DNA from 3 places in the Bradyrhizobium algeriense genome. Region 2 is predicted to be linked to each of the others. Evidence: riboswitches for the same ligand, from Rfam matches in the RefSeq annotation. Region 2 holds a riboswitch; each other region holds the start of a gene.
What was found. Region 2 has a riboswitch for cobalamin ahead of V1286_RS36700 (TonB-dependent receptor). Riboswitches for the same ligand answer to the same signal wherever they lie in the genome.
Positions count from the first base shown of each region.

Region 1: linked by a shared signal. The riboswitch ahead of metE (5-methyltetrahydropteroyltriglutamate--homocysteine S-methyltransferase) and the one ahead of V1286_RS36700 (TonB-dependent receptor) in region 2 are both predicted to bind cobalamin.
Region 3: linked by a shared signal. The riboswitch ahead of V1286_RS01465 (ribonucleoside-diphosphate reductase subunit alpha) and the one ahead of V1286_RS36700 (TonB-dependent receptor) in region 2 are both predicted to bind cobalamin.

Region 1 is NZ_JAZHRV010000001.1:286,123-296,390, forward strand. Features, by position in the region: gene ybgF (tol-pal system protein YbgF) at 1-1,127, shown strand, start outside; gene tilS (tRNA lysidine(34) synthetase TilS) at 1,178-2,242, shown strand; gene ftsH (ATP-dependent zinc metalloprotease FtsH) at 2,510-4,432, shown strand; gene V1286_RS01425 (ABC transporter substrate-binding protein) at 4,615-5,820, shown strand; gene V1286_RS01430 (hypothetical protein) at 5,956-6,153, opposite strand; gene metE (5-methyltetrahydropteroyltriglutamate--homocysteine S-methyltransferase) at 6,350-8,734, opposite strand; cobalamin riboswitch at 8,843-9,057, opposite strand; gene prpB (methylisocitrate lyase) at 9,167-10,081, opposite strand; gene prpC (bifunctional 2-methylcitrate synthase/citrate synthase) at 10,092-10,268, opposite strand, start outside.
Region 2 is NZ_JAZHRV010000001.1:7,660,236-7,670,503, forward strand. Features, by position in the region: gene V1286_RS36685 (hypothetical protein) at 20-310, opposite strand; gene V1286_RS36690 (transcriptional regulator) at 317-556, opposite strand; gene V1286_RS36695 (DUF6925 family protein) at 671-1,675, opposite strand; gene V1286_RS36700 (TonB-dependent receptor) at 1,804-4,065, opposite strand; cobalamin riboswitch at 4,178-4,377, opposite strand; gene V1286_RS36705 (FecCD family ABC transporter permease) at 4,524-5,567, shown strand; gene V1286_RS36710 (ABC transporter ATP-binding protein) at 5,564-6,346, shown strand; gene V1286_RS36715 (ABC transporter substrate-binding protein) at 6,346-7,197, shown strand; gene V1286_RS36720 (MBL fold metallo-hydrolase) at 7,316-8,356, opposite strand; gene V1286_RS36725 (DsrE family protein) at 8,495-8,953, opposite strand; gene soxB (thiosulfohydrolase SoxB) at 8,953-10,268, opposite strand, start outside.
Region 3 is NZ_JAZHRV010000001.1:299,400-309,667, forward strand. Features, by position in the region: gene V1286_RS01460 (short-chain fatty acyl-CoA regulator family protein) at 115-1,536, shown strand; cobalamin riboswitch at 1,675-1,890, shown strand; gene V1286_RS01465 (ribonucleoside-diphosphate reductase subunit alpha) at 2,006-4,921, shown strand; gene V1286_RS01470 (ribonucleotide-diphosphate reductase subunit beta) at 4,948-6,078, shown strand; gene V1286_RS01475 (IS4 family transposase) at 6,374-7,657, shown strand; gene V1286_RS01480 (glycosyltransferase family 87 protein) at 7,793-9,016, shown strand; gene V1286_RS01485 (TetR/AcrR family transcriptional regulator) at 9,289-9,963, shown strand; gene V1286_RS01490 (OsmC family protein) at 10,048-10,268, shown strand, end outside.

The DNA.
Region 1 (10,268 bases), 7.4 Mb from region 2:
CTTCCGGTGCCGCGGCGATTGCCGCGATGCTGGCTTTGTCTGTGCAGACCGCGTCCGCACAGATCACGTTCCCGTGGGAGCGTTCTCCGCAGGGCTCCCCGCAGGTCCAGGCGCAGTCTGACGACGCCGACCTGGAAATGCGGATCCAGCGGCTGGAAAATCAGCTCCGGCAACTGACCGGCCAGAATGAGGAGTTGCAATACCGCAACCGGCAGCTTGAGGATCGGCTGCGCCAGCTCGGCGCGGCGCCGCCGGCGCCAGGCGGCCAGCCCTCAGGTGCGCAGCCCAACGTGGCCGCGGCGCCGCCTCCGGTTCAGCTTGGCCCGCCGCAGGGGCAGCAGGGCTATCCGCAACAAGGTTATCCGCAGCAGGGGGCTCGCCAGCAGCAGGGCTATCCGCAGGCCCAACCCGGCTACGACCAGCAGCCGCAGGTCGCCTCTCCCGCGCCGATCGCACAGGACCCGGCAGCTCCGCAGGTCGGTGGCCGCCGTCGCGGCGATGCTTTCGACCCCAGCCAGAATCCCAACGCCCCCGGCGCGCCGCGCGCGCTCGGCGGTGGCCAGATGCCAATGTCGAGCGACGCGGCGGTCGGCGCTCCCGGCGGACGCGGGCCCGGCGAGCCGCTCAATCTCGGCGGTCCGCGCGATCCCGGTGGCGCCTTGCCGCCGCCCGCGGCAGCCGCACCGCCACCGCGCGGCCCCGGGCCCGGCGCCAGCGCCGCGCTGACCACGCTGCCGCCCTCGGCCACGTCAAAGGACGAATTCGATCTCGGCATCGGTTACATGCAGCGCAAGGACTATGCGCTGGCCGAAGAGACGATGAAGAACTTTGCGCAGAAATATCCAAGCGATCCGCTGATCGCGGATTCGCAATACTGGCTCGGCGAAAGCTACTTCCAGCGCCAGCAATATCGCGACGCCGCCGAAGCGTTCCTCGGCGTGACCACCAAGTTCGACAAGTCGGGCAAGGCGCCCGACGCCCTGCTGCGACTCGGTCAGTCGCTGGCGGCGCTGAAGGAAAAGGAAGCTGCCTGCGCCGCGCTCGGCGAGGTGACGCGGAAATATCCGCGCGCATCTGCTGGCGTGAAGGCCGCCGTCGATCGTGAGCAGAAGCGGGTTAAGTGCTAAAGCGGAAGCCGGTCGAGGCCGCCACCGGCCTCGAATAGACTGGCGATGCCATGCCTGACGACGACCACGCGCCGATCTCGGTACAGCAAGCGAAGGATCTGTTCGCACACTGGAAGGCCGCGCCGGCACTCGTGCTGGCGGTATCCGGCGGTCCTGATTCGCTTGCCCTGATGTGGCTTGCCGCCCGCTGGCGCCGTGCGCTTTCGCGCGGGCCGCGACTGATCGCGGTTACCGTCGATCACGGCTTGCGGGCTGAAGCTGCGCGCGAGGCGCGCGAGGTCAAGCGTCTCGCACATGCCCTCGATGTGCCCCATCGCACGCTGCGCTGGACCGGGACCAAGCCGAAGACCGGCCTGCCGGCCGCGGCCCGCGCCGCGCGCTATCGCCTGCTGGCGAAAGCCGCGCGGGCGAGCGGCGCCACGCACATCCTGACCGCGCATACCCGCGACGACCAGGCCGAGACGCTGTTGATGCGGATACTGCGCGGCAGCGGCATCGCGGGGCTTGCGGCGATGGCGCGCGAGACCGAGCGCGAGGGCGTATGGCTGGCGCGGCCGTTGCTGGACGTTCCGAAATCTCAGCTCGTCGCGACGCTGGGCAAGGCGAAGATCGCCTTTGCCGACGATCCCACCAATCGCGACATGAGCTTCACGCGGCCGCGGCTGCGCGCGTTGATGCCGGCCTTGATCAAGGAGGGCGGCGACAGCCGAAATTTGGCGCGGCTGGCAACAAGGCTGGCGCGGGCGAATGCCGCGATCGAAGTGCTGGCCGACGGCGCCGAGCGCTATCTCGCCTTGAGAGATCGCGATGATGCCTCGCGCTTCGGATTCGATGCCGGGGCGTTTGCCGGCCTGCCCGAGGAAATCCGGCTTCGGCTGCTCAAGCGCGCGATTGACCGGGCCGGCCACGAAGGGCCTGCGGAACTCGGCAAGGTCGAGGCGCTGCTGGCGGTACTGGACAACGCCATTGCGAACGGCCAGAAGCAGACAAGTCTGAAACAGACAAGTCTGAAACAGACAAGTCTGAAACAGACGCTTGCCGGGGCCGCGATCAGCCTGACCGGAGGCCGAATTCACGTCGATCCGGCGCCGCCGCGCCGGGGCCGGAGGGCTTGAGATACCGTCTAATCTCGCGATATCTCTTGCAATGCGGGCGGAGAGCCTTAACCACCCCGGAAAAACCCCGGATCTAACGTCATTTTTTGACCGGGAATCGCGTTAAGATGCGTTAAATAGTCCCGTGTGGTTCCCTTGGCATTGACCCGGGCGCCACCTAGATTGGGTGCAGTGGACCGGGGATTCTCGCCTCACTACCCAAAGAATACTCAAGGGTTACTGCCAAGGATATAAGGCCGCGATCCGCGCGACCACGAAGGAAGATCGATGAACGCCAATCTGCGCAACTTCGCCCTCTGGGTCATAATTGTCTTGCTGCTGTTGGCATTGTTCACGCTTTTCCAGAATCCGGGTCAGCGCACGTCCTCACAGGACATCTCGTTTTCGCAGCTGTTGAGCGAGGTCGACCAGAACCGCGTTCGCGACGTCGTGATCCAGGGGCCGGAAATCCACGGCACCTTTACCAACGGCTCCTCGTTCCAGACCTATGCGCCGAGCGATCCGACGCTGGTCAAGCGCCTGTATGACGGCAAGGTCTCGATCACTGCGAAGCCGCCCGGCGACAACGTGCCGTGGTTCGTGTCGCTGCTCGTCTCCTGGCTGCCCTTCATCGCGCTGATCGGCGTGTGGATCTTCCTGTCGCGGCAGATGCAGGGCGGCGCCGGCAAGGCGATGGGCTTTGGCAAGTCGCGCGCCAAGATGCTGACAGAGGCCCATGGCCGCGTCACCTTCGAGGACGTGGCTGGCGTCGACGAAGCCAAGCAGGACCTGCAGGAGATTGTCGAATTCCTGCGCGATCCCGGAAAATTCCAGCGCCTCGGCGGACGTATTCCACGCGGCGTGCTCTTGGTCGGCCCTCCCGGCACCGGCAAGACGCTGATCGCGCGTGCGGTCGCGGGCGAAGCCAACGTGCCGTTCTTCACCATTTCCGGCTCGGACTTCGTCGAAATGTTCGTCGGCGTCGGCGCAAGCCGTGTCCGCGACATGTTCGAGCAGGCCAAGAAGAATGCGCCCTGCATCATCTTCATCGACGAAATCGATGCGGTCGGCCGTCATCGCGGTGCGGGTCTGGGCGGCGGCAATGACGAGCGCGAACAGACGCTCAACCAGTTGCTGGTCGAGATGGACGGCTTCGAGGCCAACGAAGGCGTGATCCTGATCGCGGCCACCAACCGGCCCGACGTGCTGGATCCCGCGCTGCTGCGTCCCGGCCGCTTCGACCGTCAGGTCGTGGTGCCGAACCCGGACGTTGTCGGCCGCGAGCAGATCCTGAAGGTTCACGTTCGCAAGGTGCCGCTGGCGCCGGATATCAACCTCAAGACCATCGCGCGCGGCACCCCGGGCTTCTCCGGCGCCGACCTGATGAACCTCGTCAACGAAGCGGCGCTGACCGCCGCCCGCCGCAACAAGCGGATGGTGACGCAGGCCGAGTTCGAGGAAGCCAAGGACAAGGTGATGATGGGCGCCGAGCGCAAATCGCTCGTCATGACCGAGGAAGAGAAACTGCTGACGGCCTATCACGAGGGCGGCCACGCCATCGTCGGCCTCAACGTCGTCGCAACCGACCCGATCCATAAGGCGACCATCATTCCGCGCGGCCGTGCACTCGGCATGGTGATGCAGCTGCCCGAGCGCGACAAGCTGTCGATGTCGCTCGAGCAGATGACGTCACGGCTGGCGATCATGATGGGTGGCCGCGTTGCGGAGGAGCTGGTCTTCGGCAAGGAGAAGGTTACGTCCGGCGCCTCTTCAGATATCGAGCAGGCAACGCGACTGGCGCGCATGATGGTAACGCGATGGGGTCTGTCCGAAGCCCTTGGCACCGTGTCCTACGGCGAAAACCAGGACGAGGTGTTCCTCGGCATGTCGGTATCCCGCACCCAGAACGCATCGGAAGCCACGGTTCAGAAGATTGACACCGAGATCCGGCGTTTTGTCGAAGAGGGCTACAACGAAGCCACGCGTATCCTCACCGAGAAGCGCCAAGACCTCGAAACCCTGGCAAAGGGCCTGCTCGAGTTCGAGACGCTTTCCGGCGACGAGATCATCGACCTGCTCAACGGCAAGAAGCCGAACCGCGAGTCGGTGCTGGAGCCGAGCACGCCGCGGGCGTCTGCCGTGCCGCCCGCCGGCAAGCCGCGCCCGCGTCCCGATCCGGACCCCGGCCTGGAGCCGCAGCCGCAGGCGTAAGAGCGGACTGCACCTGAATAGAAAACGCGGCGGTGACGCCGCGTTTTTTATGTCGCGGATGTCATCGTTAGCCATGGCGTGGTCCGGAACGCCATGGCATGTTTGCACCACAAGAGAGAGCGTCGGCCAAACCGCGCCTGTCGCGGCCATCGGCCAAGCGCCCGCGCATGGGAGGCGAAACCATGGGAGGCGAAACGGTGCGTTTGCTCGCAGGATTTGGCGCGCTGGTGTTCCTGGCGCTTCCCGCAACCGCAGCCGAAATGCGCGGCGTCACCGCAACCGAAATCAAGATCGGCCAGACCATGCCCTATAGCGGGCCGGTGTCGGCGTTCGGCGCTCTCGGCAAGGGCGAGGTCGGCTATTTCAAGATGGTCAACGAGCGCGGCGGCATCAATGGCCGCAAGGTCAATCTGATCTCGCTCGACGACAGCTACGCGCCGCCGAAGACGGTGGAGCAGACACGCCGGCTGGTCGAGAGCGACGAGGTCGCACTGATCTTCTCCTCGATCGGCACCGCGCATAACACCGCGATCGCGAAATATCTGCAGAGCAAGAATATCCCGCAACTGTTCCTGGCCTCCGGCGCCTCGAAATTCGCCGACATCGCGCAGTTTCCGCAGGCGACCGTCGGCGTGCAGGCGCCGTTCCGCTACGAGGCCCGGCTCTATGCGCGCTATGCGCTTTCGAAGAATCCGAATGTCAAATTCGCCGTGATTTCGCAGAATGACGATTACGGCCGCGATTATCTGTTGGGTCTGAAGGACGTGCTCGGCGACAAATACGATTCCGTCGTCACCGGCGCGACCTACGAAATCTCCGACCCGACCATCGACTCGCAGATCGTGAAGCTGAAGGCCTCCGGCGCCGATGTCTTCTTGATCGCGGCCACACCGAAGTTCGCTGCGCAATCGATCCGCAAGGCGTTCGAGATCGGCTGGCGGCCGATGACCTTCCTCTCCAACGTCGCGGTGTGGATTTCCACCGTGATGGAGCCGGCAGGCGTCGAGGCCGGCACCGGCATTCTCTCCACCGCCTATGTCAAGGATCCCGACGATCCCGCCTGGAAGGACGATGCAGGCGTCAAGGGCTGGCGGGAATTCATGACAAGATACGTTCCGGACGGCGACCAGCACGACACCAACTATGTCAATGCCTATAACAGCGCCATGGTGCTGGAGGCCGTGCTGAAGGCCTGCGGCAACGACCTGTCGACCGAGAATATTTTAAAGCAGGCCTATTCGATCAAGGATCTGGAACTGCCGATGCTGCTGCCGGGCATCAAGGTCAATACCTCACCGACCGACCACGTGCCGGTCGACCAGATGCAGTTCATGCGGTTCAACGGCAAGACCTGGGAGCGCTTTGGGGAATTGCAGACGGGGAATTGAGCTCACCCGTCATTGCGAGACGCGCAGCGAGGTAGCAATCCATACTGCCGCGCTATGGAATGCTTCCGCCTCCGCTAAGGCTACGGCGGACAAGTCGCTTCGCTCGCAATGGCGTGGTTGCCGCCACGAGATGAGTTATGCCTTCGCGGGGGCGCCGAGATGCACGGCCAGGATATGCTCCGGCGTCTCTACCACTTCGATCGTCTCCCCGTCGCCGCCGACAAAGGCAAGAACGGTGCGCTCGCCGTCGCGTGACATGCTGCCGACGAGCGCGATATTGATGTGGATGGGTTGCCCCGTCTCGAACCTCGTGCATTCAATCCAGAAGCGCATGGCGGTCTCCTTCGATCTTCCGCGATAATCATAAAGACAGTCGTAGTGTGGGCAAAGCCACCGGGTCGCGCGAATGCGCGCCCGATGACAGGCTCCGCGTGCCCACCATTGCATGCGGAGGGTTGATGGTGGGCACGGCGCGAAGTGCGCCTTTGCCCACCCTACGCAACCGACTAGAGGCGCGACGCTTCTCGCGCTAGGCCGACGCCCGCAATTCGCGAGCCGCCGCCACCATGTTGACGAGCGCGGGCCGCACCTCTTCCCATTTGCGGGTCTTCAATCCGCAGTCGGGATTGATCCAGATCTGGGCGTCGGAGAGCCGCTTGCGCGCCAGCCTGAGCAGGGCGGTCATCTCGCCGACATCGGGTACGCGCGGCGAATGGATGTCGTAGACGCCGGGGCCGATTTCGTTCGGATAACGGTAGTCCCTGAACGCGTCGAGTAACTCCATCTTCGAGCGCGAAGTCTCGATCGAGATCACGTCGGCGTCCATCGCGCCGATCGCGTTGATGATGTCGTTGAACTCCGAGTAGCACATATGGGTGTGGATCTGCGTCTCGTCGCGCACGCCGGAGGAACAGAGGCGGAAGGCGTCGACGGCCCAATCGAGATAGGCCTTCCATTCGGATTTGCGCAGCGGCAAGCCTTCGCGCAACGCCGCCTCGTCGATCTGGATCATGCCGGCGCCAGCAGCTTCGAGATCGGCCACCTCGTCGCGGATCGCGAGCGCGATCTGGCGGCAGGCCTCGCTGCGCGCCATATCGTCGCGAACGAAGGACCAGTTCAGGATGGTGACAGGACCGGTCAGCATCGCCTTCATCGGCTTCTTCGTCAGTGACTGGGCGTACTGCCACCACTCGACTGTCATCGGCTTCGGCCGCGAGACGTCGCCGAACAGCACCGGCGGACGGACGTAGCGCGATCCGTAGGACTGCACCCAGCCGTGGGTGGTGAAGGCGAAGCCCGCGAGCTGCTCGCCAAAGTACTGCACCATGTCGTTGCGCTCGAACTCGCCATGCACGAGTACGTCGAGGCCGATGGTTTCCTGCCACTGCACCGCGCGGGCCGTCTGGTCCTGCAAATAGACCTTGTAGACTTCATCCGTCAGGGCACCGCTGGCGTGCGCGGCGCGGGCTTTCCTGACTTCGGCCGTCTGAGGGAACGAGCCGATGGTCGTGGTCGGGAACGCCGGCAGGTTGAAGCGCTCGTGCTGAACGCCGACACGATCAGTGAATACGCTGGCGCGGCGACGCATCGCGGCGTCGATGCCGGCGATGCGCGCCGCGACCTTCGCGTCGTGAATTCGCGGCGAGGCCTTGCGCGCGGCGGCGGCCTGGTCTGAAGCTTTCAGGCTGGCTTCGACCGCTCCGCGGCCACCGGCGAGCGCCGTTCCGAGCGTGGTCAGTTCCTCGAGCTTTTGCACCGAGAACGCCAGCCAGCTCTTGATTTCAGAATCGAGCCCCGTTTCCAGCGCCAGATCGATCGGGACATGCAGCAGCGAGCAGGAGGGGGCGATCTGCACACGGTCCTTGCCGAGTTTCGCGATCACGGGTTCGAGCCGGTCGAGGATCCGGACCAGATCCGCGCGCCAGATGTTGCGGCCGTCGATGATTCCGATCGACAGCACGCGGTTATCCGGAAAATCGGCGAAGCCGTCGATTTGATCCGGCGCGCGCACCAGATCGAGATGCAGGCCGGCGACGGGCAACGCCAGCGCGGTATCGCGGTTGCCGCCCAGCCCGCCGAAATAGGTCGCCAGCATGATCTTGAGTTGCGGCACCGCGTTGGCGATCTCACTATAGGCGTAATGCAGCGCCTGCTGCGCGATGATGTCGAGGTCGAGCACCATGCATGGCTCGTCGATCTGCACCCATTCGGCGCCCCGGCAGGCCAATTCGCGCAGCACGTCGATGTAAACTGGCAGCAACCGGTCGAGCAGCGACAGCGGATTGAAACCGGTATCCTTGCTTTTCGCCAGCTTGAGAAACGTGACCGGCCCGACCAGCACGGGGCGGGTCTGATAGCCCAGCGCCTTGGCTTCCTCGTATTCCTCGATCGGCTTGCGCGAGGCGAGGGTGAATTGCTGATCCTTCGCTAGTTCAGGCACCATGTAGTGGTAGTTGGTATCGAACCATTTTGTCATTTCTTGCGCGGGCATGCCGTGGGCTGCATCGTGCCCGTGATGCGTATGGCCGCAGCTCGCCTCGTTCGCGTTGCCTTGCGCGCCGCGAGCCATCGCAAAATAGGTCGCGAGCGGGACCGGGCCGCCGTTCCAGCGATAGATTTCAGGGATCGCGCCGACCATCACTGACGTGTCGAGCATCTGGTCGTAGAACGAAAAATCGTTCGACGGGATCACGCTGACGCCGAGCTTTTTCTGTCGCGCCCAGTTAGCGGCGCGAAGCCCAGCGCCGGCTTCGATCAGGGCTTTTTCGTCCGAGGCGCCGGACCAGAAACTTTCCAATGCAAATTTCAGCTCGCGGCGCGGGCCGATACGCGGCGTGCCGAGGGAGGCAACGGGAAGCGCAGAAGTGGAGACTGTGGAGGTAGACGATGTAGAAGATGACGTTGCAGTAGACATTGGCTTAACCCCAAAAGTTGGGGGCAAAGGCCGAAGTGACACGTCTGGATTCCGCGTACGGCAGCGCGCGCGGAATCGCAACCGCACCACCGGGACACCCCGCCCGAGGACGTGTATGTTGTCGAGGCAGGTCTCCTGGCTCGCGGGTCTGTGCTGCTGTCCGGCCTTCCCGAAACCCCGTGAGGTCTCAGTGACTTTGTTGGACAGCGGCTCGCCGCTTACAGTTGCGGGGGCAGCTCCGGCTTTGGCTTTTTCGGCCGCACCGGCTTCCCTCTTAGCTTCGGGCCGAACGAGCCCGAAGAACCACGACGGGTTCAGTTAAGGTCAACGGCGATCTCAGTCAATACGAGATCGGTCGTCCCCCGCTGCGCTCTCTGCCATCATTCGATGAACGTCATTCCGATCGAAGCGCGATAGCTACATAGTTCACCTCTACGGCATGCCGGTGGGAACGATGGTTCTGACGATGGAGGCGTCGAGCGCCTCGTAGTCATGCAGCCCGATCGTTGCGTAAAGTTCGGCGCGCGTCTGCATCTGGTCGAGCATCTCATGGGTGCTGCCATCGCGTTTGAGGGCGGCGAACAGATTCTGCTGGGCCTTGTTGGCGACGCGGAGCGACGACACCGGCCAGATCACCATCCGATAGCCCATCGCCTCGAACTCGGATGCGGTGAAGAACGGCGTCTTGCCGAACTCGGTCATGTTCGCCAGCAGCGGAACGCCGGGAACACGCCTGGCGAACTCCTCGAACATCTCACGCGAGATCATCGCTTCCGGGAAGATCGCGTCTGCTCCCGCTTCCAGATAGAGTTTGGCGCGTGCCACCGCGCCGTCCATGCCTTCGTGCGCCGCGGCATCTGTTCTTGCGATCAGATAGAGATGACGCCGCGCCTTGGCGGCGGCAGCGACCTTGGCGGCCATGTCGCGCGCGTCCGCCAGCTTCTTGTCGTTGAGATGGCCGCATTTTTTCGGCAGCAACTGGTCCTCGATGTGAACGGCGGCAGCGCCGACGTCCTCGAAGGTGCGCACCATGTTCATGACATTGAGCGCTTCGCCATAGCCGGTGTCGCCATCGACCAGCACCGGCAGGCCGCCAGCGCGCGCCACCTGGCGGATGAAGAAGGCAACTTCCTCGATCGTGATAATGCCGAGATCCGGCAGGCCCATCGACGCCGTCATCGCCGCGCCCGACAGATAGAGCGCGGAAAAGCCGGCGTCGCGGGCCTGCAGCGCGGCCATTCCGTTATGCGTGCCCGGCATCTGGAGAATGCCCGGTTTGTCCAGGAGCTCGCGGAAGCGAGCCCCGGCCGGCTTGTCGGCCAGATCAGCACCCAGGAGATATACCATGCTTGCCTCCTTACGCGGCGCGCGGGGTGGTCGCTGTCTTGCCACGCTCATGCAGCGGCACGAATTTCAGATTCTCCGGGCCGATATAGTTCGCGGCCGGCCGGATGATCTTGTTGTTGACGCGCTGTTCCATCACATGCGCCGCCCACCCCGATGTTCGCGAAATCACGAACAGCGGTGTGAACAT
Region 2 (10,268 bases):
CACCCCTAAGAGTCCGACCTCAGGTTCGCCGTCCGCCGTTCTGTTGGCTCGCCAGCCAGTCGGACAAGGCCACCGGCTTCTCGTTCGACCGCTTGGTGCTGGCGGGCGCCTTTCTTGCGGCCTTCGCGGCGGGAGCACGTTGCGGCTCGGCTGCCTCGCGCGCGAGACGCAACGCCTTCAGCTTCGCCATATTGTCGAGCACAGCCTTGGCGCTGGCGTCGCGTTCGGCCTTGCCGGATCTCGCGTCCTGGGCGGCCTTTGTCGCCTTGTCCACACGGGCCTGGGCGCGATCACGATCTTCTTTCGTCATTTCAGATCAGCCTCTTTTCGCGGCCTTGGTCTTGGCCTTGCTTTTAACCGCCGGTTCCGGCGGGTTTTCACGGTCGGCCGCTTCCTTTGCCAGACGGAGCGCGCGCAACTTCTCGGTCCGCTTTCGGATCGCGATGTCGGCGGCCGCGATCTCGGCCATCGCCTTGATGCCTTCGACTTCCTGGGTGCGCTTCCGATTCAGCCGAATCTCCTTCAGTTCGGCGGCGCTCTTCGGCTCATCGTCCATGTCATACCTCTGAAATCACGACAGATATCGTCGAGCGGTCTGCCGGCGGTTTACCACGGATCGGGGCGCAGAGGATGTTATTTTCGGTCGAAAAAGCCGCACTTTCTTGTCAAATCAGCCCTCATTTTGAAGGGCCGCGTCGTCGTCGGCCTCGTCGGGCGCCGCAGCATCGAAGCTCGCCAGCCAGGCGCTCAGCGCCGCCGACGCATGGCCCTGCGACTTCATCTGCCGCAATGCGATGCGGACGCTGATCCGGCCGTGGCGGTCACCGGCCACCGCCGTGGGCGGCTCGCCGGCAAGCACCGCATCGACCACCCGCCGCTTGGTCGCAAGGGCTGCGGGATCGCCGCACGCGGCCATCATCCGCTGAAAGGCATGATGGTGGGTGGCGTAGAACGGCCGGGCCTCGCCCAGGCCGTCCCGTGCCGGATGCGGCGGATAGAGATGCGCGCAGGGAATCCACCCCTGAGGCACCGGCTCGGTCGCGGGATGGGTTCGCCGGCTTTGCAGGAGCCGCGGCAGCACATGCGTGTGCGGTCCCTCCGGGCTCTTGCCCAAGGGCGGCGGGATCGGCTGATAGACCTCGATGCGGCCGAGCCGGCTGATGAAGACGCGGTGCGGATTGGCCGCGAGGATCATTGCCATGGCGGGATTGCCGGGCTCGAACACGGCGCGGCCGGCATGTTCGCGCAATCGCGCAGCGAGGCTGTGATCGTCGATTCGAATACAGCAATCGATCTGCAGCGCGCCGAAACCCAGATCGAACAGAACACAATTCCGGTCTTCCTCACGCGGCGCTTCGTGATCAGGGCCGATCTCCGTCAGCGCAATGCGCTGGTGCATGGCGCAATCATCTCGCGGCAGGCAAAGCGCGACCCGTTGATTCCACCCGGTCCTGGTGATGCCTTCCGACGCGAAGGGGCGGATGGCGGGATGCGGTTTGAGGGCAATGCCGCCGCGCGCCGTCACGGCCGAAACGGCCTCAGGCGTTTGGCTCAAGCGCACCGGCTCGTCAGGGGCGCGCGAAAATTCGGCGATGGCGCCGAAGGTGCCGAGGCTCCATTGCGTATCGGGATTGGATATCTCCCGCGGCAAGAGATCGATGGCTGCGGCGCTCATCGCCGCCTGCGGAACGGAAGCGGGGCAGGCATGAAAAAAAATTCTCCCGGGCAATAGGCGCAAGGAGAATACCGTCTTGTCAGGTCAGGACAAGCCGGTTCGGCATGGCGCCGAACCGGCTATTGCGGTCAGAACGTCGCGCCGACCTTCACCATGTAGGTGCGGCCGGGAAGCGGATAGGCCGAGAAGCGACCCGGCGTGAACATGCTCGCGACGGCGTAGTCGTAGTACAGCGCGTCGAAGATATTGTTGACGGAGATCGACCAGAAGAAGCGCTCGTACGCGCCGCTCAGCTTGAAATCGACCGTTGCGCTCGCTGGAATCAGGCGTTGGGTATTGGCCTGGTCGTTGTCCATGAAGCGCTCGCTCCAGGCGCGCACCGTGGCGTCGGCGACGAGATAGTTCTGCCAGATATTCCAGCTGACGCCGGCGCTGCCGGTGTAGCGGGACACCAGCGGAACGTCGTTGCCGGCAAACGGGCCTTCGCGGAACACCGCACGGGTATAGGCCATGCCGCCGCGCAACTGCACGGTATCGCTGACACGAAACGACGCGCTGGTTTCCGAGCCGTAGCGGCGGGTCGGATCGAGATTGACGTTGAAGCGTTGTATCGGGTTGAACTGGAGTTCGTTCTCGAGGTCCATGTTATAGATGCTCGATTGAACTTCGAGCGGTCCGGATTTGATGCGAACGCCGCCCTCGATGTCATGAGAGGTCTGGGTCTTCAGCCTGAAGTCACCGGGAAGCGCGTTGAAGAAGGGGTCGAAGGCGGGACCCGAGGAGAGCCTTTCATCGACGTTCGGCGTGCGGAACGCGCGTGCGGCCCGCCCAAACACCGAGAACACATTATTGAAGCGATGTTCGAGGCCGATATGCAGGGCGTATTGCCCTTCCTCGGAATCCAGCGGGAAATTCTGGACGCTGCACGAAAAGAATATCGCGCAGTTCGGATCGTTCTGGAGAATGTCCCGGGCTTTCAGGGTGGTCCGTTGCAGGCGTCCGCCATATGAAAAATCTGTCGTCGGCAGTAACCCGATGGTTTGCTGAAAGTACCCGGCGAGCGTTTGCTGTGACAAATCGTAGGTGTGAATGGGGATCATGCCTTTGGCGACCGGACGCTCTGAGTGATAGGTCGCGTCGTAATAATCGACGCCGGTCAGGATGGCCGAAGGCATTCCGAAGATCACGTTCTTGATGCTCAAGCGCGGCGTGATCGACCATGTCTGCAGATGGCTGTCGACATAGTTGAACGGAATCGTCGGCAACAGCCCGAAGAACCCGGCCTGCTGCTTCTTGTCGCGCACGCCGCCATCGACGATGAGGTCAACGCCGTTCATCAAGGTCTTGGTGAAGCCGGCAGTGGCGTTGGCGCCCTGCTGGTTGCCATAGTCGAACGGGGTATTGGTGCCGCGGCGGTTGGTGACGAGCTGGTTCAGGCCGGTCGCCGGATCAACGGTGCGGCCGCCGGGGAAACCCAGCTTCTGGTCGTCGCCCGACAGCGTCAGGAACGCGGTGAGACCGGGCGTGGTGTAATTCAAATTGCCGACGCCATTGCGCTGGTCGAGGGCGTTGTTGACCCGATAGCCATCGGACTTGATGCCGTTGCCGTAGAACGACGTCGACCACGGCCCGTAATTGGTCGCGGCCGAAATCGAGGCCTGCCGCTGGTTGAACGATCCGACGCCGGCTTCAGCGCGGATCGCGACCGGTGGGCCGCCGACGCCGTTCTTCAGGACGATGTTGATGACGCCGCCGATCGCATTGTCGCCGTACAGCACCGCGCCACTGTTGCCGCGGGTGATTTCGATGCGCTCGATCGAATCGCGCGGAATGGTCGAGAAATCCACACCTTGTATGTCGACGTCATTGACCCTGCGTCCATTGATGAGGAGCAGGGTATTGGAGGAGGCGAACGCACCGAAGCCACGGAGGTCAACACTGGTCCTTGCGCCATTAACGCCGCCAAACAGGCTCGTCAGTTGCACGCCCGGTGTCTGTGCGATAATTTCCTGTACGGTGTAGGCCGGCGAACGCGCGATATCCTGCGCTGTTATGACCGCGGTCGATGTGCCGACGATGCCGTTGAATTGCCGGACAGCGCCTACGCCGGTCGAGAACGAGTCCGCTACCGGGCCGGGTGCCGACGCAGCGTCGGTGCGGGGTGTCGGAGATGTGCGAGGCACCGCGCGGCGCGAGGTTGATGGCTCACCGTAGGTCGGCTTGGCGCGGGTCCGGTTCGGGTCGGTGGGCGAGGTGATCTCGATCGGCGGCAATTGCTCGGATGGCGTCTGCTGCGCCTGCGCGCCGGAAATGCCGAGCGATACGACAGGTATCAGGAAACTGGAGGCAAGCCAGTAGCGGCGCTGCCGCGTGGCGATGGTGGAAGACATGGTTCAGACCTCGGTATGACGTCAGTGGCACGTCACAGCGAACCAAGTCTCACCATGTGCTAATGCAGCTTAGGTGAAGCTAATGCCTGTACTCCCCGACCGACATCTTCGCGTGTGACCACGGCTGACGGCAGGTCTCCTGGCTCGCGGGTCGTTACCCATCGTCGCCTTCCCAGGACCGAGATTCCCAGTGGCCTATGACGAAGGATTCGCCGCTTACAGTTGCGGGGGCAGCCGCGGAATTGGGGGACTTCCCCGCACCGCATTCCCTTTTGATCCCCAAAAACGGGAACCGTCGGGAACTATGGTAGAAGTTTGCCAAAGTTCGAGTCAATCCGCCTTGGGCGCGCTTGCGATGTCAACTGGACGAGTGCGCTATTTTTGCCGCATGAGCACTCCTGCCTGTTCTTTGCCTGCGCTCCTGTACCGGAGCGGGTAAACCTGCTTTAGGACGATCAATGAGTGTTGAGGCTGTAACCGTGACCAACGAGGATGCCGCGCGCCGGCGGATCGGCGCGACCGCGGCGCTTGCCGCCCTCGTTGGGCTGCTGGTGCTGATCTCGCTGGGTATTGGTCCGGTGCGGCTGTCGCCGCTTGCCGTGGCGGAAGCGCTGTTCGGCGGCGGCAGCGAGGTTTCGCAGGTGATCGTGCGGGAAATCCGCCTGCCGCGGACGCTCTTGGCGCTGGCGATCGGCGCCATCCTCGGGCTGTCAGGCGCATCGCTGCAGGGCCTGTTGCGCAATCCGCTGGCCTCGCCCGAGTTGTTCGGCGCGCCGCAATCGGCCGCGTTCGGTGCGGTGCTGGTGATCGCCTTGGGGCTGGCCGACGTGCGCTCCTACGCGCTGCCGGTCGCGGCGATCATCGCGGCGTTCGTTTCGGTGTTCGGGCTGCTGACCATCGCCGGGCGCAATGCCGGGCTGCTCATCCTCATCCTCTCGGGCCTCGCGATTTCGAGCTTCGCGGGCGCGGCCACCGCGCTGGTGATGAACCTCTCCAGCAATCCCTTCGTGGTGCTGGAGATCGCGTTCTGGCTGCTCGGCTCGCTGGAGGACCGCAGTTTTCAGCATGTCATGCTGGCGTTTCCCTTCATCATTGCCGGCGCGATCATGCTGTTCAGCCAGCGCCATGCCTTTCGCGCGCTGAGCCTGGGCGAGGAAACCGCGCAAAGCCTCGGCGTCGATGTCGGCCGCCTGCGGCTGTTCGTGATTTCGGGCGTGGCGCTCGGCGTCGGCGGCGCGGTCGCCGTCACCGGCACCATCGGTTTCATAGGGCTGGTCGCGCCGCATCTGATGCGACCATTGATCGGCCACGATCCGGGACGGCTGTTGGTGCCGAGCGCGCTCGCAGGCTCGGCGCTGCTGCTGGCGGCCGATATCGCTGTTCGTATCATTCCCTCGACATCGGACATCAAGGTCGGCGTGCTGACCTCGATCATCGGCGTGCCGTTCTTCCTCTATCTGATCATGCGCGAACGCCGCGCGCTCGGCGGAGGCGTCGCATGAGCGAGGTGGCGCTTCTGATCGCAAGGGGACTCGGCGTGCGGCTCGCCGGCCGCGTCGTGCTGAAAGACGTTTCGCTGGCGCTGTCGCCGGGACATCTGGTGGCGCTGGTCGGGCCGAACGGCGCCGGCAAGACCACGCTGTTGCGGGCGCTGGCGGGATTGATCCCGTCCGAAGGCGAGATCGAGATCGGCGGCATCGCACTAGCTTCGCTTCCGCTGCGCGAGCGCGCAAAACGCTTTGGCTATCTGCCGCAGGGGCATGTGGTGCATTGGCCGCTGCCGGCGCGCGACATCGTGGCGCTCGGCCGCTATCCGCATGGCGCCACCGATCCGGCGCGGCTGTCGCCCAAAGATGCGGAGGCGGTGCTGCGCGCGATGCAGGCGGTCGACGTGATGGCGTTCAGCGATCGCCGCGTCACGGAATTGTCCGGCGGCGAGCGCAGCCGCGTCGCGCTGGCGCGCGCGCTGGCGGTGGAGGCACCGGTCATCCTGGCCGACGAGCCGACCGCCTCGCTCGACCCGCGGCATCAGATCGACGTCATGAAGAATCTGCGGGTGACTGCCGACAAGGGCGTGCTCGTCATTGTCGTGACGCATGATCTGGGATTGGCGGCGCGGTTTGCCGACCATGTGCTGGTGCTGCGCGAAGGCCGCCTGGTGTCGCAGGGCGGGCCGGCGGCGGCGCTGTCCGAGCAGGTGATGGCTGACGTGTTCAGGATCTCGGCCTATCGCGCGGAATTCCAGCGCGAGGCCGTGATCGTGCCGTGGGCGGATATCTGATGGATCGATATCTGGTGCGATGGCGGCTGGCATTTCTGGTCGCGGTGATGGCACTTGCGTTGCCGGGCAGCACTGCGTTCGCAGCCAATCTGCCGCGCCTGGTGTCGATGAATGTCTGCACCGACCAATTGCTGCTGACGCTGGCCGACCCCGAGCAGATTCTGGGATTGAGCCGGTTTTCGCGGGACGGCTGGCAATCGCAGGCGGGCGACATGAGCCGCTATCCGGTTCTCTCCGGAGGAGCCGAAGACGTGCTGCTCATCAGGCCCGACATCGTCGTCGCCAGCGCGTTCGACAAGCGCTCGACGCGGGAACTGTTGAAGGCCAAGGGGCTTCGTCTCGCCGAACTCGCCGTGCCGCGAACCCTCGACGAAGCGCGGCAGCAGATCCGCGAGGCTGGCGACATCACCGGTCATCCCGATCGCGCGGCGGCGGAAATCGCACGGCTTGATGCCGCGCTGGCGCGCGCCCGCCACGCGGTCTCGGAGCGCCATTACCGCGTGCTGCCGTTGTCGCGGCGCGGCTGGGTGGCGGGCAGCGACAGCTTTGTCGGGTCGCTGCTCAGCGAAATTGGCTTGCGCAGCGCAGCCGGTGATCTCGGCTTTGCCTTCGGCGGCTTTGCTTCGCTGGAAGCGATCGTGAACTTACGGCCGGACTTCATCGTGGTTTCGCAGGCCGGCGACACTGCGAGGGACGACGGCCAGGCGTTCCTGCTGCATCCGGCGCTGGAGCGTTTTTATCCACCGGAAAAGCGCATCGTGATTCCGGAGCGCATGACCGAGTGCGGCGGCGTGCTGCTGGCGGATGCGCTGGATGCGCTGACGGCGGAGGTGAAGCGGGTGGGAAACTAATTTCGTAGTTCGTAGTTTCGTAGGGTGGGCAAAGCGCAGCGTGCCCACCGTCCAGAGCGAATGTGTTGATGGATGGTGGGCACGGCGCAAGGGCGCCTTTGCCCACCCTACGGGCATCTCACCCCATCACCACCGGTCCACCTACCTTCTTCCACGCATCGATACCGCCCTCGATATGCGCGGTGTTGGCGAGCCCCGCGTTCTTCGCGGCAGTCACCGCCATCGCAGAGCGTTCGCCGAAGGCGCAGAAGAACACCACGCGGCGGCCGGTGGCGGCGGCGACTTCGCGCAGCATGCCGCCGGGCTTGAGGCTCTCGGCGATGCCGGGATAGGGCGCATGCAGGGCGCCCGAGATCGTGCCGTGCTTGGCGCGCTCGCTGGTTTCGCGCAAATCCACCAGCAGGATGTCGGGCCGGCCGAGACGGTTGATCGCGTCGCGGGCAGAGAGCGCGAGCCCCTGCTTGGCGAGATCCTCCTGATGCAGGCCGACATGCATGTTGGCGGGCACCGCCACGTCCATCATCTTCGGGTTCGGCAGCTTCAGATTGGCCATCAGCTCGATATATTCGTCGACCGAGCGCACTTGAAGACGCGGATTGTAACGCCGCTCCTCGCCGATGGTGGAAACCGTGTCGCCCTTGTAGTCGTGGGCGGGAAATACCATGGTTTCATCCGGCAATTTCAGCAGCCGGTTGAAGATCGATTCGTATTGCGCGCGCGAAGAGCCGTTCTGAAAGTCGGTGCGGCCGGTGCCACGGATCAGAAGCGTATCGCCGGTGAAGACGCGGTCGCCCATCAAATAAGAGTAGGAATCGTCGGTGTGGCCGGGCGTGTACATGACGTCGAGGCTGAGGCCCTCGATCATCACCTTGTCGCCGTCGGAAACCCGCATCGACACCACGTCGGCCTTGCTCTGCTCGCCCATGATGGTGATGCACTGGGTGCGGTCGCGCAGTTCGCCGAGGCCCGTGACGTGGTCGGCGTGCAGATGGGTGTCGACCGCCTTCACCAGTCGCAAATCCAGTTCGCGCAGCAGCTGGCAGTAGCGGTCGGCTTTCTCCAGCACGGGGTCGAGGATCAACGCCTCGCCGCCGGCGCGGCTCGCCAGCAGGTAGCTGTAGGTGCCCGAAACACTGTCGAAGAGCTGACGAAAGATCATGGCTACACGTCCGCGTTAATTCAGATCGGATCAGGGGCGGATGTAGCTCCAGCCCTGCTCCTACAATCCATCAATTGTACCACGGCCCACGGGGAGAGGTGATTTGTTTCGCTTCACTCGCAATCACGATGTCGGTGATCATGGCCGCACCAGCGTATATCCGTTTTCGGTCAGAAAAAGAATTTGCGCGACGCCGACCTGCACCGGCGTCGCTGCTGAAATGAACTCCGGCCGCTTGCCGGCTTCGCGTTCGATTGTATCAACCGTGTTGAGGCAGATGTCGAAACGCGCACCCTGCGCCACCAGGCTCTCGACCATCTTGCGATTGGGATTTTCCGGGCGCAGCAGCTCGATGCCGGGGCCGAACGCCACGACCTCGATCGCGACCTTGTCGGGGTCGTAATGCTTCATCAAATTGCTGGCGACGCTGAGCACGAGGCCCTGCTTGCGCGGGTCGTTGTCGGAGAGCTGCAGCACGATTCTGTGCTCGGCGAACGGCTTGTCCTGCAGCGGCGCCTGCTGGGCGTGCGTCGCAGACGCGGCGGCCGCGATCAGAAGCGCCGCGGCCATGGTGCGCGTGATGGCCGAAAAACCCATCATCCTTGTCCCGCAATGCCCGGATTGTCCTCGACGCCTTTCAGCGTGACGCCAGGCAGCGACCGGTTGGGCGGCTTGCCCGACCGCAGATGTTTGGCGACCACGTCCCAGACCGGCGCGCCGGTCTGCTCGTTGACCGAGGCCCACCCCGCCACCTTGTAGCGCTTGCCGGCCTCCAGCGCGTGGCCGTTATCGAGCTTGAGTTCGGAAATCCGCTTGCCCACGCTCTCGTTCGGACTGCAGGTGTAGGCGAGCCCGCCGACGCGCACCATGTCGCCGCCCTGCTGGTAATAGGGATCGGCGTTGAAGAGATTGTCGCAGATGTCTTCCAGCACGTCCTTGATCTGGCCGCCGGTCATGGTCTGGATGTAGGTCTCCGGATAGGTGACGGCGGTCTGCGCCATCACGTCCTCCATGGTCAGCGGCTGGCCTGCGAGCGCCGTAGTGCCCCAGCGGAAGCCCGGCGACAGCGCTATCTCGGCGTTCAGTTCGCCGAGCAGTGCGTCGCAGATCAGTTGATCCATGCTGCCGCTGAAATTGCCGCGGCGATAGAGCAGGCGGTCGGCGGCGGCGATCTTTTCATCCAGCGTCGCCGCATGCGGCGCGCGTATCTTGTCGATCAGCGCCTGCATCGCCGGATCGGGCTTCAGCAGTTCCGAAAACACCGGGAGCAGCCGGTATCGCACGTTGCTGACCTTGCCCTTGCCGACCTCGAGATCGAGCACCGCCAGAAACTTGCCGTTCGAGCCGGCATTGGTGACGAGCGTGACGCCCGCCGGATTGGTCACGGCAATCGGCTGCGGCACGGCGTCGTGGGTATGGCCGCCGAGAATGACGTCGATGCCGGTGACGCGGCTGGCAAGCTTGAGGTCGACGTCCATTCCGTTATGCGAGAGCAGGATGACGGCATCGGCCTTGTCGGTGTTGCGATGGATATCGACGAGCTTTTGCAGCTCTTCATCGCGGATGCCGAATTTCCAGTCCGGCGTGAAACGCTTCGGGTGCGCGATCGGCACGTAGGGGAACGCCTGCCCGATCACGGCGATGCGATGCCCGCCGATCTCCTTGATGATGGACGGCTTGAAGACGCGTCCCGAGGCTGGATCGAACGCCTTGGCGTCGTTGAAGGCGGCTTCTTCCGTGAGAAAGACGTTCTGCGCCAGGAATTCGCCCTTGAAGCGTTCGAGGTTGGCGCGCAGCGCCTTTTCGCCATAGGTGAATTCCCAATGGCCGGTCATCGCCTCGATGCCGAGCAGGTTGGCGGCGTCGACCATGTCGGCGCCCTGCAGCGTGTTGGAAAGGCCGCTGCCCTGCC
Region 3 (10,268 bases), 7.4 Mb from region 2:
GTCTTTCCGTACCGACTTCGCAATATCTACAAATGTGCGCCGTCGAAATGGCTGAAAAAGCGTAGTCTTGCGAAGAAAAGCCGGTCGATTTGCAAAGTTTGCGAAGGTGTTGCGATGAAAAAGACCTTTATGGGCGTGCGGTTGAAAAGACTGCGTGAGGAGCAGCGCCTGACGCAGGCGGCGCTTGCCGGCAAACTCGGGATCTCGCTCAGCTACCTCAACCAACTGGAAAACAATCAGCGTCCGCTCACCGTGCCGGTGCTGCTGGCGCTCAATTCGGTGTTCGGCCTTGACGTGCAGTCGTTCGCCGAGGGCGACGAGGCGCGCCTGATCTCGGACTTGCGCGAAGCGCTGGCGGATCCTTCGCTAGGAGAGTCGATCGCTATCGCTGAACTTCGCGAACTCGCGCAGAACATGCCCGCGGTCGGGCGCGCGCTGATCAACCTCAACCGCAAATACCGCCATGCCGCCGAGCAATATGCGGCCATCTCCGCGCGGCTCGGCGACGACCGTCAGGCCGCTGCGGCGGTACTTCCGTCTACGCCGTTCGAGGAAGTCCGCGACTTCTTCTATCTGCAGCACAACCACATTGCCGAGCTCGACGATGCGGCGGAAGCGATCGCCGGCCGGTTGGAATTGCCTGTCGGGCGGATGACGCCGGGCCTGGTGTCGTATCTCGAAAGCCGGCATGGCGTGACTGTCCTGATCGACGCGATCGACGAACTGGGATCGGGAACACAGCGCCTGTTCGATGGCCGCACACGAACGCTGCGGCTGTCGCCGAGCCTTGATCCGGGCCAGCAGGCGTTTCAGCTCGCCACGCAGATCGCCATTCTGGAACTGGACGAGGCGATACGTTCGATCGTCGACAACGCCAAGTTCACCAGCGACGAAGCGCGCGGCCTCGCCCGCATTGGCCTTGCGAACTATTTCGCCGGTGCGCTGATCCTGCCTTACTCCGTTTTCCTCAACGAGGCGGAGCGGTGTCGTTACGACATCGAGTTGCTCAGTCACCGGTTCGGGGTGGGCTTTGAAACGATCTGTCACCGGCTGAGCACCCTGCAGCGCCATAATGCGCGGGGCATTCCGTTCTTCTTCATTCGCGTCGATCGCGCCGGAAACATATCGAAGCGCCAATCGGCGACCGACTTCCATTTTTCGCGGGTCGGCGGGACCTGTCCGCTGTGGAACGTCTATGAGGCCTTCGCCAACCCGGGGCGTATCCTGACGCAATTGGCGCGGATGCCCGATGAACGAACCTATCTCTGGGTTGCCCGCACAGTGTCGCACGGCAGCGGGGGATACGGCGCGCCCGCCAAGACGTTTGCGGTCGCCTTGGGATGCGATGTTCGCCATGCGGAGCGAATCGTCTATTCGCAAGGTCTCAAGATCGATCCGTCACTGGCGACGCCGATCGGCATGGGCTGCAAGGTGTGCGAACGGCCGGATTGTCCGCAGCGCGCATTTCCGCCGGTCGGCCGGGCCTTGCGAATCGACGAGACGCGCTCCCGCTTCGCGCCCTATGCGACGTCGTGAGCTGAACGCGGCTGGAATAGCGGGGAAAACGTTTTTCAAGCGGAGAAAGAATCAGCTTCCCGTGCTTTTCATCCCCTTGCGGAAATTTTTTTTGATCGTCGATCTCCAGCGCCCCATTGACACTCCGGCCCGAATAATACCAGATATAGCTGTCACGGCCCACCCTGTCGCAAGATTTGGTGGCTAAGAGGGAAGTCGGTGTATCGCGTGTTTTGCGAGAATCCGACGCTGCCCCCGCAACTGTAAGCAGTGAGTTGTTCCCGATTTCACGTCACTGATGCGGCCACGCATTGGGAAGACCGGGTACGACGCCGACCTGCGAGCCAGGAGACCTGCCGCGACACCAAAAAACGTCCACGGGCGGGGTGTCCGGCGGCCGCTTGCAGAATCATGCCGGTGCTTTGCGCCGGGCATTCAATGCAGCGTCGCCCCAAGACATCCAGCCCCAACAACACTACGGGGTCTGCCGATGTCGCAATCTTCTCAACTCGTTTCTCCCGAAGCCAAAGCCGCTCCCTTTCTCGCGTTGCGCTCCGAATCATCAGCCGCGCCGGAAGCCGCGCCTCCAATGCAGGTGATCCGCCGCAACGGCACGGTTTCGAAATTCGATGCCAGCAAGATTTCGGTCGCGATGACCAAGGCGTTCCTCGCGGTCGAGGGGCATGGCGCGGCCGCTTCCCGCCGCGTGCATGAAATCGTCGAGCAACTGACCGACGAAGTCGTCGGCGCGCTGTCGCGCCGGATGAGCGAGGGCCGCACCTTTCATATCGAGGACGTGCAGGACCAGGTCGAACTGGCCTTGATGCGCAGCGAGCACCACAAGGTCGCGCGCGCCTATGTGCTGTATCGCGAGGAGCGAACGCGGCAGCGCGCCGGGCAGGAAGCGGCCAAATCGGCCAAGCCGTCAACCGGACCTTTGTTGCATGTGACGCTGGCGAACGGGACGAAAGTTCCGCTCGACACGGCGCGGCTGGTGTTGATCGTCAACGAGGCGTGTGCTGGCCTCGATGGCGTCGAGGCGGCTCCAGTGCTCACTGAGACCCATCGCAATCTCTATGACGGCATCAGCCAGGATGAATTGGCGCTGGCGTCCGTCATGGCTGCGCGCACGCTGGTCGAACAGGAGCCGAACTACGCCTATGTCAGCGCGCGGCTATTGCTCGACAAGCTGCGCACCGAGGTGCTGTCGTTCGTGCTCGGTGCGCCGACCAGCGCGTCGCAGGCCGATATGGCGGTACGCTACGGCGAATACTTCCCCGCCTACATCAAGACCGGCATCAAGGCCGAGCTGCTCGATCCCGATCTGGCGCGGTTCGACCTGAAGAAGCTCGCCGCGGCGCTGAAGCCGGAGCGCGATCTGGCGTTCCAGTTTCTGGGGCTGCAAACGCTGTATGACCGCTATTTCCTGCATGAACGCGGCAACCGCATCGAACTGCCGCAGGCGTTCTTCATGCGCGTCGCGATGGGCCTTGCGCTGCGCGAGATCGACCGCGAGGCACGCGCCATCGAATTCTACGACCTGCTGTCGTCGTTCGACTTCATGGCTTCGACGCCGACGCTGTTCAATTCGGGAACGCTGCGACCGCAATTGTCGTCCTGCTTCCTTACCACCGTTGCCGACGATCTTGACGGCATCTTCAAATCGGTCAAGGACAACGCGCTCTTGGCGAAATATTCCGGCGGGCTCGGCAACGACTGGACCCGCGTGCGCGGGCTAGGCGCCCACATCAAGGGCACCAACGGCGAGAGCCAGGGCGTGGTGCCGTTCCTCAAGGTGGCGAACGATACCGCGATCGCGGTCAACCAGGGCGGCAAGCGCAAGGGCGCGGTCTGCGCCTATCTCGAAACCTGGCATATCGACATCGAGGAATTTCTGGACCTGCGCAAGAACACCGGCGACGACCGTCGCCGCACCCATGACATGAACACCGCGAACTGGGTGCCCGACCTGTTCATGCAGCGCGTCGAGGCCGATGGCGAATGGACGCTGTTCTCGCCGGACGAGACGCCCGATCTGCACGATCTCTACGGCACGGCGTTCGCCGAGCGTTACGCGTTCTATGAAGCGAAGGCGGCGCGCGGCGAAATCCGGGTGTTCAAGCAGGTTCGCGCCACGGATCTTTGGCGCAGGATGCTGACCATGCTGTTCGAGACCGGGCATCCCTGGATCACGTTCAAGGACCCCTGCAATCTGCGCTCGCCGCAGCGCCACGCCGGCGTGATTCATTCCTCGAATCTCTGCACGGAGATCACGCTCAATACCTCCGACGACGAGACCGCCGTCTGCAATCTCGGCTCGATCAATCTGCTCAACCACGTGCGGGAAGGGCGGCTGGATGAGCCGCGGCTGAAGCGCAGCGTGGCCATCGCGATGCGGATGCTCGACAACGTCATCGACATCAATTTCTACACCATCCCGGAAGCGCGCCGCTCGAACCTGCGGCACCGCCCGGTCGGTCTCGGGCTGATGGGCTTCCAGGATGCGCTGCAGGCGTTGCGGATCGCGATGGCTTCCGATGCGGCTGTAGCCTTCGCCGATACCAGCATGGAGATGATCTCCTACTATGCGATCTCGGCCTCCGTCGATCTGGCGGCCGAGCGCGGGCGCTATCCGTCGTTTGACGGCTCGCTGTGGAGCCGGGGCATTTTGCCGATCGATTCGATCGAACTGCTGGCGGAAGCCCGCGGCGGCCTTGCGATGGACCGCGGCATGGCGCTTGACTGGGATCACTTGCGCGAGCGCGTCAAATCATCAGGCATGCGCAATTCGAACGTGATGGCGATCGCGCCGACGGCGACGATTTCGAACATCTGCGGCGTGGCGCAGTCGATCGAACCCGCCTACCAGAACCTCTATGTCAAATCCAACATGTCCGGCGACTTCACGGTGGTGAACGAGTTTCTGGTCCGCGACCTCAAGGCGCGCGGGCTGTGGGACGAGGTGATGGTCAACGACCTCAAATATTTCGACGGCAGCGTTGGCACCATCGATCGCATTCCGGACGACCTCAAGGCGCTCTATGCCACAGCCTTCGAGATCGACAGTGCCTGGCTGATCGAGGCGGCCTCGCGGCGGCAGAAATGGATCGACCAGTCGCAGTCGCTTAACCTCTATATCGCCAATCCCTCAGGCAAGAAGCTCGACGCGCTCTATCGGCTGGCCTGGGCGCGCGGGCTGAAGACGACCTATTATCTGCGCTCGCGCAGCGCGACGCATGTCGAAAAATCCACGCTCCGGGGCACCGACGGCAAGCTCAACGCCGTTGCGGCTGCACCTGCGATGTCGGCCGCGCCGATCATCGTTCCGTCCGCGATCACGGCGCCCGACCTGTCCGGCGCGGTGGCATGTTCCATCGACAATCCCGAATGCGAAGCCTGCCAGTAAGCAGACAAGAAAAGAAGGAAACGACAATGCTCGACTGGTCAGAACCCGCTGCGCCCCTGCGCCGGATGCCACTTCCCTTGGAGGCGCAAACCACTGTTGCGGCCGATCAAACCGGCCTCGGCGCGATCGATCGCAGCGGCGGCAGGGTGTCCGTGGACGACAAGCGGATGATCAACTGCCGCGCCGACGTCAATCAATTGCTGCCGCTGAAATACAAATGGGCATGGGAGAAATACCTCGCCGGCTGCAACAATCACTGGATGCCGACCGAAGTCTCGATGCAGGCCGATATCGCGCTGTGGAAATCGCGCGACGGCCTGACCGAGGATGAGCGCCGCGCCATCAAGCGAAACCTCGGCTTCTTCGCGGCTTCCGAAAGCCTCGTCGCCAACAACATCGTGCTGGCGATCTACCGCCATCTGACCAATCCGGAGTGCCGGCAGTATCTGTTGCGGCAGTCCTTCGAGGAGGCCGTTCACACCCACACCTTCCAGTACATCGTCGAAAGCCTCGGCCTCGACGAGGGCGAGCTGTTCAACATGTACCGCGAGGTGCCGTCGATCACCGACAAGGCGGCGTGGGCGCTGAAGCACACCCAGCACCTCGACGATCCCGATTTCAGGACCGGGACACCGGAAGCCGACCAGGCGTTCCTGCGCGATCTCGTCGCGTTCTATGTGATCTTCGAGGGCATGTGGTTCTATACCGGGTTCGCCCAGATCCTCTCGCTCGGCCGCCGCAACAAGATGGTCGGGATCGCCGAACAGTATCAGTACATCCTGCGCGATGAATCCATTCACCTGAACTTCGGTATCGATGTCATCAACCAGATCAAGATCGAGAATCCGCATCTGTGGACCAAAGCCTTTCAGGACGAGGTCCGCGCCATGGTGCGTGAGGCGGCCGAACTGGAAGCGGCCTACGGGCGGGACACCATGCCGCGCGGCTTCCTCGGCCTGAATGCGGCGTTGTGCGAGAGCTACATGCACTTCATCGCCAACCGCCGCTGTGCGCAGCTTGGGCTACAGCGGGTGTTCGACGAAACCGAAAATCCGTTTCCATGGATGTCGGAGGCGATGGACCTGAAGAAGGAGAAGAACTTCTTCGAGACGCGGGTGATCGAATATCAGAACGGCGGGGCGCTGAGCTGGGAGTAGGGGTGGCAGGCTCCCTCCACACGTCGTCCCTGCGAACGCAGGGACCCATAGCCACCGAACGTAGTTGTGTAAGCAGGCGTCTGCCGTCCCTGCGAACGCACTAGGGTTTCTACACGTCTGGCGCGACAGATTGACTCGGTGGGTCATGATGTTATCCCGCGTTTGCGGTTTGTATGATTCTGTTTCTGACGCTTTGATTCGAAGGAGCGTCGGAGATGGAGCACGAGCCGGATTTGTCACTGGGTGAGTTTGGCGACGTTCGCCTCGATAAAAGGGGGCGGCGTTTGTGCAGGCTATGCTTTGCACGCGCAGTGTCTGCTTGCGCCGGATGGCGCAGGGTGACTGGGCCGCGTACATGGCGTACTGGCGGTTCGTGAACAATCCGCAAGTCACGACCGATCGACTGATTGAAGGCTGGAGCAGGCAGACGGCGACCGTGGTCGGCGGGCGTCATGTGCTGGCGATCCAGGACACCAGCGAGGTCAAGTTTCAGACGCGGCAGGGATGTCGGCGTGGACTGGGCAAAGTCGGCAAAGGCAATGCCCGCGGCGTGTTGCTGCATGCCATGATAGCGGTCGATGCCGACAGCGGGGCCTGTCTCGGTCTCACCGGCGGCAAGGTGTGGACGCGCAGGGGCAAAGTTAAGACCCCTCACGACGAGCGGGAGTTGGCCAACAAGGAGTCGGCGCGCTGGGTTACGACGGCTGAGCAGGGCTGCGAGGTTCTGGCTGCGGCGCGCATGATCACCGTCATCAATGACCGTGAAGGGGAGTTCTTTGCGCACTGGGCGCTGACGCCCGGCGACAACGTCCACCTGCTGACGCGGGCTATGCATGATCATGCGCTGGCCGACGGCGGAACCCTTTATCAAGCGGTGGAGCGAGTTCGCTTCTGCGACAAGGCGGTGATCGATCTGCCGCAGCGGATGGATCGCCACGGTCGCCAAGCCCATCTCTCGCTGCGCTTTGGAACCGTCGTGCTTAAGCGGCCGGCGCGACCCGGCGTGAAGGAACTGCCTGAAGGCGTCAAAGTCAGCTTCGTGGAAGTCGTCGAGTTGCACCCCCCGAAGGGGGCTGAGCCCGTTCATTGGCTGCTCTTGACCACTCATTCGATCGCCAATGCGGCCGATGCTTGGCGGATCGTCTCCTGGTACAAGCAGCGCTGGATCATCGAACAGCTCTTTCGCTCGTTGAAGAACCAGGGCTTGCGAATCGAGGACAGTCAGCTCGAAAGCGCCGAGGCCCTGATCAAGCTCGTGACGATCGCTACTAAAGCGGCATGTATCGTCATTCAACTCGTTCAGGCCCGCAATGGTGGCGAACAATTGTCGGTCAAATGCGCCTTCACCCCCGAAGAAATCGAAGCACTTGCCGCCATCAACAAAACCATGAAAGGCAGGACCGAGCTTCAGAAGAACCCGCATCGCCCCCACACGCTTCAGTGGGCGGCATGGATCATCGCCAAGCTCGGCGGATGGACCGGCTACGCCTCGCATCGGCCACCCGGACCAATCACATTTCACAACGGAATGGCTCGCTTCCAAATCATCGTCGCTGCCAGAGCCATCGAAAATGTGTAGAAACGCTAGTGAGTTCGCAGGGACGACAACAAAAACTGCCGTTGCTGCGTCAAAACTTAAGATTTCCTCAATTCGGCCCGGTCTATTGCTTTAGGGGCGTGCGCTTTGGGACAGGCGCCCGAGCAAGGATCTCGCATGGCCGCCTCTCACTCCACCTTCAGGCCCGCACCGGAGCAAACTGCAATTCCCGCGTGGCTCGTCAGGGTCTGCCTGGTGCTGGCGGTTGCGAACGTGACCCTTTGCCTGTCGGCGTATTTCTCGCACTGGTGGGTTTACAATGCTGACGGCCTCGGCATCCCGACCGACTTCATCAACGTCTGGGCGGCCGGCCGCCTGGTGCTCGATGGTGTCCCGGCTCAGGCCTATGACTGGGACGTCCAGAAGCAGGTCGAGGTCGCAAAACTCGGTCAGGATTTTGTCGGCTATTTTGCCTGGCACTATCCGCCGCCGTTCCTGTTCGTCGCTTCGTTGCTGGCACAGCTTCCCTATCAGCTCGCCTTTATCGGCTGGGCTGTGGTCAGCTTTCTGCCCTTTGTTGTCGCGATGCGCGCGATCGTCGGCCGCGACTTCGGCTATTTGCTCGCGCTCGCCATTCCAATGGCGTTCATCAATGCGCTGGTCGGGCAGAACGGATTCCTCACCGCGGCGCTGATCGGCGGTACGCTCTATCTGATCCCGGTACGCCCGGTACTGGCAGGCATCTGCCTCGGGCTTCTGACGTACAAGCCGCAATACGGGCTGCTGTTTCCGATCATGCTGATCGCAGCCGGGCATTGGCGCGTGTTCATCAGCGCCGGCGTAACGGCGGTCGTGCTGGCCACCGCTTCCTGGCTCGCCTTCGGCATCGAGAGCTGGCTGGCGTTCTTCCACTGGATGCCGAAATTCTCGCAAGCCTTCCTGACCGACGGCAAGGCCCCATGGTGGAAGCTGCAAAGCATCTTCTCGATGGTGCGTTACTTCGGCGGCACGGAGCCGCTCGGCTGGGCATTCCAGTGGGTTCTCACCGCCTCCGTGGCCGTGGTGCTGGCGCTGGTGTGGCGAAGCCGCGTGCCCTACACGCTGAAGGCCGCAGCGCTTGCCGCCGGTACGCTGCTGACCACGCCCTATCTCTTCATGTACGACATGATGGTGCTGGCGATCCCGATCGCCTTCATGGTCCGCGTCGGACTGAAGACCGGTTTTCGCACCTACGAGCTCCCGGCGCTCGGCGCCGTCGTCGCTCTCATCGGCTGCTACATGTTCACGGGTATTCCGACCGGCTTTGGCGCCACGCTGGTCGTGTCCACGCTGGTCCTGCGCCGAGCCGGATCGTGGTGGCGGCATGAGCCGGTGCCAAAGCTGGTTGCGGCCGGCGCGTGAATGGCGTGAGGCGATGGCGGCAATATCATGCGCAGGGGGCATGAAATCACCGCTGGCTATTTGATGAACGCCGCCCACAACGCGGCATTCGCTAGCGCCTTGGCCGGCAAATCCTTCCCGAAACACGCTGAAAACCGTCTTGTCATCAGTCGTGAATAGTTGTTCACTTCTTCAAAGCGATGAGTACGTTCATCGCTCAAGACGTTGAAGGTGTGCGCGTTCTGGCAGGCTCCACGGGGGCTCGAGGGCGCGCCGGGGACGGAAGACGCGCCATGGTCTATCGGCGAACCCATCAGGTCGTAAAGCGGCTGGCGGCGCGGCGTAGCGCCATCCTGGCGGCGGCGCGGGACGCTGCGGCCGAAGGCGGCATGGCGGCGGTGCAGATTGCTCCCGTCGCAGTCCGCGCCAATGTCGCGGCCGGCACTGTCTACCGCTACTTTCCCTCCAAGGCCGAGCTGATTTCCGAATTGATCGCCGAAGTGTCGCGCGACGAACTGGCGGCGATCCGCCGTGCGGCGGATGCCGCTCCCGGGCCGTCCTCGGCACTGGCTGCCGCCGTTACCACGGTGGCCGTGCATGTGCTGTCACAACGCAAGCTCGCCTGGGGCATTCTGGCCGAACCGGTCGATGTCGACGTCTCGGTGTCGCGGCTTGCCAGCCGCCGTGAAATCTCCGGCGAGATTGCCGCCAGAATCGACGCCGCGGTGCGCGCCGGCCATCTGCCGGCGCAGGATACGGCACTTGCCGCCACCGCGCTGCTCGGCGCGCTGCATGAATCGCTGGTCGGCCCGCTGGCGCCCGAGAACCTGGATGATTCCGCGAAGCTGCGCGACGCCGTGCAAACCGTCACGTTGTTGGCGCTGCGCGCCGTCGGCGTGATGGATGCCCGCGCCCGCGGCCTCGTGGTGCAGGCGGTACTGCCGGCGAAAGCGCTGGTCGGGGCCTGAACCCGGCTGTTCGACACGCCTGTGTCGCAACCATTTGCCACGCTGCGGCTTATCGACGGGTTCAACCGCGATCAGGAGCATGCGATGACGACGACATCAGGATCCGCCAAATGGCAGGGCGGCATCAAGGACGGCAAGGGCGCGATCTCGACCAGGAGCGGCGCGCTCAGCGATTACCCCTACGGCTTCGCCAGCCGCTTCGAGGGCAAGCCCGGCTCCAATCCGGAAGAATTGATCGGCGCCGCGCACGCCGCCTGCTTCACCATGGCGCTGTCGCTGATTTTGGGAGAAGCCAAGCTCACCGC